DNA from 2 places in the Micromonospora sp. DT44 genome. Region 2 is predicted to be linked to the other one. Evidence: predicted binding sites of a transcription regulator. Region 2 holds the regulator's gene; the other holds the start of a gene.
The links. The regulator HrcA, encoded in region 2, represses chaperone genes, less so after heat shock. The targets are predictions, from matches to a motif close to GGTTNGCACNCTCNNNNNGAGNGTGCNAACC.

Region 1 (3,404 bases), on a different contig from region 2:
GCACGGTGCCCTCCTCGACCGCGGCCTTGGTCGCCGCGATGGCGTCCTCGATGCGGTGCTTGCGCTCCTTCATCTCGACCTCGGTCGCCGCACCCACCTTGATCACGGCGATGCCACCGGAGAGCTTCGCCAGCCGCTCGGCCAGCTTCTCCCGGTCCCAGTCGGAGTCGGAGGCCTCGATCTCCTTGCGGATCTGGGCCACCCGGTCGTCGACCTCGGTCTTCTGGCCGCCGCCGTCGACGATCGTGGTGTTCTCCTTGTCGACCACGACGCGCCGGGCGGTGCCGAGCACCTCCAGGCCGACCTGGTCGAGCTTGTAGCCCAGCTCCGGAGCGACCAGCTCGGCGCCCGTGGAGATCGCGATGTCCTGGAGCATGGCCTTGCGCCGGTCGCCGAAGCCCGGGGCCTTGACCGCGCAGACCTTGAGGGTCTTACGCAGCGAGTTGACCACCAGGGTGGAGAGCGCCTGGCCGTCCACGTCCTCGGCGATGATCAGCAGGGGCTTGCTGTTCTGCAGGACCTTCTCCAGCAGCGGCAGCAGCTCCTCGATCGCCGAGATCTTCTGGGTGGTGACCAGGATGTACGCGTCCTCGAGGACGGACTCCTGACCCTCCAGGTCGGTGACGAAGTTCGGCGAGATGAAGCCCTTGTCGAACTGGAGACCCTCGGTCACGTCCAGTTCGGTGGTGAGCATCGAGCCCTCCTCGACGGTGATGACACCGTCGCGGCCGACCCGCTCCATCGCCTCGGCGATCAGCTCGCCGATGGTGGCGTCCTGCGCGGAGATCGTCGCCACGTTCGCGATCGACTCCTTGCCGGAGACCTCGACGGCCCTGCCGAGCAGCGCCTCGGAGACCTTGGCGGCCGCCGCGTCGATGCCCCGCTTGAGGCCGGCCGGGTTGGTTCCGGCGGTCACGTTGCGCAGGCCCTCACGGACCATCGCCTGCGCCAGCACGGTCGCGGTGGTGGTCCCGTCGCCGGCGACGTCGTTGGTCTTGGTCGCCACCTCCTTGACCAGCTGCGCGCCGAGGTTCTCGTAGGGGTTGGTGAGCTCGATCTCCTTCGCGATGGTCACGCCATCGTTGGTGATCGTCGGCGCACCGAACTTCTTGTCCAGGACGACGTTGCGCCCGCGCGGGCCGAGGGTGACCTTGACCGCGTCAGCGAGGGCGTTGACACCGTGCTCCAGCAGGTGTCGGGCGTCGTCCGAGAAGCTGAGGATCTTCGCCATGAATGTCCCTTCGAAGCGCCGCTGCCCCGGCCCGGCGAGCCGGACCGGGGCAGCGACACTGATCGGTTGCTTACTTCTCGATGACCGCGAGGACGTCGCGGGCGGAGAGCACCAGGTACTCCTCGCCGGCGTACTTGACCTCGGTGCCGCCGTACTTCGAGTAGAGGACGGTGTCGCCGACCTGCACGTCAACCGGAACCCGGTTGCCGTTGTCGTCGACGCGCCCCGGACCGACAGCGAGGACGGTGCCCTCCTGCGGCTTCTCCTTGGCGGTGTCGGGGATCACGATGCCCGACGCCGTGGTGGTCTCAGCCTCGTTCGCCTGGACCACGATGCGGTCCTCGAGCGGCTTGATCGCAACCTTGGTCGCGGTAGTCACGGGCATACCCTCCTGGGGTACTGGTTTCGTTGCCGGCCAGCGGGGCTGACCAGCGTCAATCTGCCTCATGCCACCGGGCGGGGCCGTCGTCGCGGGTGCCGGTCCGCCTGGCGTGCGCACCCGGGTCGCGAGACCCGGAAGCTGGCACCCTCAGGGTGAGAGTGCTAATCGCAGGTTATTCCGTGGCTAGCACTCCGTCAAGGAGAGTGCCAGCGCGTCGCGCCCCGCCAGCGGTATTTTCCCCTCGGTCGGGACAATGGGCAGGTGGATCTCGATCAGTTGGCGGCACTGCGTACCCCCGAGGGGTCGGCCGCCCTCACGGCGGCGGCCGAGCTGGCCGGCGGCGATCCACTGACCGCGGCGTCGGCGCTCCGCGCGACCGGGGTGCCCCCCACGCTGGCGGCGGCGGCCCTCACCCAGGCCGAACTGCGCCACCGGGCGGTGGGCAAGTTCGGCCCCGCCGCCGCCGGGATGTTCCTCACCCGCCCCGGCCTGGAACAGGCCACCCGCCGGGTGGTCGCCGACCGGCGGGCCGCCCGGCTGCACGCGGCCGGCGTGCGCACTCTCGCCGATCTCGGGTGCGGCCTCGGCGCGGACGCGCTGGCCGCCGCCCGTGCCGGCATCCGGGTGTACGGGGTGGAGGCCGACCCGGTGACCGCGGCGATGGCCGCCGCCAACGCCGCCGCGGCCGGGCTGGCCGACCTGTTCACGGTCGAGTGCGGCGACGCGACCGCGTTCGACGTGTCGCGGGTGGACGGCGTCTTCTGCGACCCGGCCCGACGGGCCACCGGCACCGGACGACGGATCTTCGACCCACGTGCCTACTCGCCGCCCTGGGACTTCGTCACCGGCCTGGCCGACCGGGTGCCGCGCACGGTGGTGAAGGTGGCGCCGGGCCTGGATCACGCGCTCATCCCGGCCGGCGCGGAGGCGGAGTGGGTCGGCGTGAACGGCGACCTGGTCGAGGCGGCGCTCTGGTGCGGCGAGCTGGCCGAGGTGCCCCGCCGCGCCAGCGTGTACCGGAGGGAGATCCACCAGCTCACCGGCTCGGGCGACACGGAGGCGCCGGTCGGACCCCCGCGCCGCTACCTGTACGACCCGGACCCGGCGGTGGTCCGCGCGCACCTCGTCGCCGAACTGGCCGCCGAGCTGGACGCCACCCTGGCCGACCCGAGCATCGCGTACCTCTACGCCGACCAGCCGACCCGCACCCCGTACGCGCGCTGCCTGGAGATCACCGACGTGCTGCCGTTCTCGCTCAAGCGCCTGCGGGCATTGCTGCGCGAGCGTCGGGTGGGCCGCGTGGAGATTCTCAAGCGGGGTTCGGCGCTGACACCGGAGCAGTTGCGGCGGGACCTGCGCCTGGCCGGCGACCAGGCGGCGAGCCTGGTGCTGACCCGGGTCGCCGGAGCGCCGACCGTGCTGATCGGCCGGCCTGTCGTTTAGGTTCGGTGCGTGGCGGGACAGGGCACTCCGGCAACGGCACTGCTGGCCAAGCGCGGGATCGCGCACCGCACCCACCCGTACCGGGTGGCACCCGACGCCCCGAACTACGGCGCCCTGGTCGCGGCCGCGCTCGGCGTGGCCCCGGAGCGGGTGTTCAAGTCGCTGGTGACCGAAGTGGACGGCGCTCTCACGGTGGCGGTCGTACCGGTGACCGGCGAGCTGGACCTCAAGGCGCTCGCGGCGGCGGTCGGCGGCAAGCGGGCGGCGCTCGCCGAGCGGACGGTCGCCGAGCGGGCCACCGGCTACGTGCGGGGCGGGATCAGCCCACTCGGGCAGCGTCGACGGCTG
Region 2 (3,404 bases):
GAAGCCGATGAAGATGCAGGACAGCACCCAGCCGACCAGGCCGACGATCGACCAGATGAGCTGGAAGTTGAGCGCCGACACGGCGTGCGCCCGGACGGTCGGGGACTGGCTGCCCCGGGCCAGCAGCGCCACCAGCGGGGCGATCCAGCCGAGCACGCCGCCACTGATGATCATCCCGGCCGCGCCGCCGAAGTGGGCGACCAGCGCCCAGGTCTTGTCCTCGTTGTTGGCGTAACCGCCGCCGGGGCCGCCGTACGCGCCGCCGGTCGGATACCCGCCAGTCGTGCCACCCGGCGGGGGGTAACCCCCTGGTGGGGGGTAGCCGCCCGGCGGAGGGTAGCCGCCCGACGGCGGTTGGTCACCGGTGGGCGGCGGATAGCCACCGGCTGGGGGATAGCCGCCCGGGCCGGGCGCCCCGGACAGTGGTGCGGTGGGCGGCTCGGCCGACGAGGACGAGCCGGGGAGATTCGGCTCCGGCGGGTAGTTGCCGGGGTCTCCCGCGCCGGGAGGGCGAGGTGGTTCAGTCATGGTTGTCACGGTAGGTGCCGTGAGCAACGCTGCACCAGAGCGACATCGCCCCGTCGCCCGGGCCGATCGGCTCGCGCGGGATGTCACGGGCCGTCGTTGATCATCGCGTCGGCGGGCACGCCGACGTAGACTGGCACTCGTTACAGTCGAGTGCCAGGACGGTCCGTCGGCCCGGGTGGGCCGGCGGCCGACGTGCGACAGGAGGTGCGGAGGATGGGTCTGGACGACCGGAAGCTCGCCGTGCTCCGCGCAATCGTCGAGGACTACGTCTCGACCCAGGAGCCGGTCGGCAGCAAGGCGCTGGTCGAGCGGCACCAGCTCGGGGTCTCCCCGGCGACGGTCCGCAACGACATGGCCGTGCTGGAGGAAGAGGGCTACATCCGGCAGCCGCACACCAGCGCCGGCCGGGTGCCCACCGACCGTGGCTACCGTCTCTTCGTCGACCGGCTGTCCCGGGTCAAGCCGCTCAGTCCGGCCGAACGCCGGGCCATCGAGCGCTTCCTCGTCGGGGCCGTCGACCTCGACGACGTGGTCCACCGCACCGTACGGCTGCTCGCCCAGTTGACCCGGCAGGTGGCCGTGGTGCAGTACCCGAGCCTCGCCCGCTCCTCGGTCCGTCACCTGGAGCTGGTACCGATCTCCACCACCCGGCTGATGCTCGTGATGATCGCGGACACCGGCCGGGTGGAGCAGCGGCTGGTGGAGCTGCCCGGGCCGGTGCCCGCCGACGACGTCACCGACCTGCGTCGCCTGGTCAACGAGAAGCTCGCCGGCGAGCGCATGTCGGACACCCCGCCGCTGGTGCAGGCGCTTGTGGAAGAGGCGCCGGTGCAGCTGCGCCCGGCCATGACCACGCTCTCCACCGTCCTGCTGGAGACGCTCGTCGAGCGGCACGAGGAACGCATCGCCCTGGCCGGCACCGCCAACCTGACCCGGGGTGGTCTGCTCGACTTCCAGGGTTCGCTGCGGCCCATCCTGGAGGCGTTGGAGGAGGAGGTCGTGCTCCTCAAGCTCATCGGCGAGACCGAGCCCAGCACGACCCGGGTGCTGATCGGCGACGAGAACGAGTTCGACAACCTGCGTGCCGCCTCGGTGGTCAGCACCGGGTACGGCCCGGGGGCCACCATCGTGGGCGGCTTGGGAGTGCTGGGGCCGACCCGGATGGACTACCCCGGCAATATCGCCATGGTGCGCGCCGTGGCACGCTACGTGGGCGAGCTGCTGGCCCAGAACTGACCAGTCAGGGCCGACGGCCGGCTGCGGCCGCCGGTCGGCGCAACGCGAGACGAACATGAGGACACGGAACGCAGTGGCCAGGGACTACTACGGCATCCTCGGTGTCAGCCGGGAAGCCTCCGATGACGAGATCAAGCGCGCCTACCGCAAGCTGGCGCGCCAGTTCCACCCGGACGTCAATCCGGACCCGGAGGCCCAGGAGAAGTTCAAGGACATCAACGCCGCGTACGAGGTCCTCTCGGACGACCGGAAGCGGCAGATCGTCGACCTGGGTGGCGACCCACTCGCCCCCGGCGGCGGGGGCGCGGGCGGCCCGGGTGGTCCGGGGGGAGCCGGCCCGTTCGTCGGTTTCCAGGACATCATGGACGCGTTCTTCGGTGGTGCCGCGGGCGGTGCCGGCCGTGGGCCGCGTCCCCGGACCCGACCGGGCGCGGACGCGATCCTGCGCCTCGAACTGGACCTGCACGAGACGGCGTTCGGCGTCGAGGCCCCGATCACCGTCGACACCGCCGTGCTCTGCACCACCTGCTCGGGCGCCGGCACCGCGGCCGGTACCCACCTGGCCACCTGCGAGGCGTGCGCCGGCCGGGGCGAGGTGCAGTCCGTGCAGCGCACCTTCCTCGGCCAGGTCGTTTCGGCCCGGCCGTGCACCGTCTGCCAGGGCTACGGCACCACCATCCCGCACCCCTGCCCGACCTGCGCCGGCGACGGCCGGGTACGCACGCGCCGATCGCTCACCGTCAAGATCCCGGCCGGCGTCGAGGACGGCATGCGGATCCGGCTGGCCCAGCAGGGTGAGGTGGGCCCGGGCGGCGGCACCGCCGGCGACCTCTACGTGGAGATCCACGAGCGTCCGCACGACGTCTACTCCCGCAAGGGTGACGACCTGCACTGCCGCGTCACCGTGCCGATGACCGCCGCCGCGCTGGGCACCCGGCTCACCATCAAGACGCTGGACAGCGAGGAGACCGTCGACGTCAAGGCCGGCACCCAGCCGGCCAGCACGTTGCGACTGCGCGCCCGGGGCGTACCGCACCTGCGCGGCACCGGCCGGGGTGACCTCTACGTGCACCTGGACGTCCGGACGCCCACCAAGCTCGACCCCGACCAGGAGAAGATGCTGCGCGACTTCGCCAAGACCCGGGGCGAGGAGGTCGCCGAGCTGACCAAGCAGGGCGGCTTCTTCTCCCGGATGCGCGACGCGTTCAACGGGCACGCCTGAAGTGTCGGCGCCGCTGTTCCTGGTGGAGGCGCTGCCCATCGGTGACGCGCTGACCCTGGACGGCCCGGAGGGGCACCACGCCGCCACCGTGCAGCGGCTGCGCGTCGGCGAGGAGCTGCTGCTCGCCGACGGTCGGGGCGGCACGGCCGCCGCCGTGGTCACCGCCGTCGGCCGGGGCAGCCTGGAGGTCGCCGTCACCTCCCGGGGGTACGCGGACGCGCCCGTACCCCGGATCGTCACCGTGCAGGGCATCGCCAAGGGTGACCGGGGCGAGCTGGCCGTGCAGGCGATGACCGAGGTCGGGGTGGACGAGATCGTGCCCTGGGCGGCGTCGCGCTCGGTGGCCCAGTGGCGCGGTGACCGGGGCGTACGCGCACGCGACAAGTGGGTCGCCACCGCCCGCGAGGCGGCGAAACAG

Region 1: a site for HrcA is predicted at 1,750-1,780, ahead of groES (co-chaperone GroES). Genes of this name have one in related genera too.

What each region holds. Positions count from the first base shown of each region.
Region 1 is NZ_JBNCKS010000002.1:64,371-67,774, forward strand. Features, by position in the region: gene groL (chaperonin GroEL) at 1-1,231, opposite strand, end outside; gene groES (co-chaperone GroES) at 1,302-1,616, opposite strand; gene ACLQ25_RS01590 (THUMP-like domain-containing protein) at 1,875-3,056, shown strand; gene ybaK (Cys-tRNA(Pro) deacylase) at 3,066-3,404, shown strand, end outside.
Region 2 is NZ_JBNCKS010000023.1:35,873-39,276, reverse strand. Features, by position in the region: gene ACLQ25_RS15465 (DUF4870 domain-containing protein) at 1-528, opposite strand, end outside; gene hrcA (heat-inducible transcriptional repressor HrcA) at 742-1,764, shown strand; gene dnaJ (molecular chaperone DnaJ) at 1,838-2,986, shown strand; gene ACLQ25_RS15450 (16S rRNA (uracil(1498)-N(3))-methyltransferase) at 2,988-3,404, shown strand, end outside.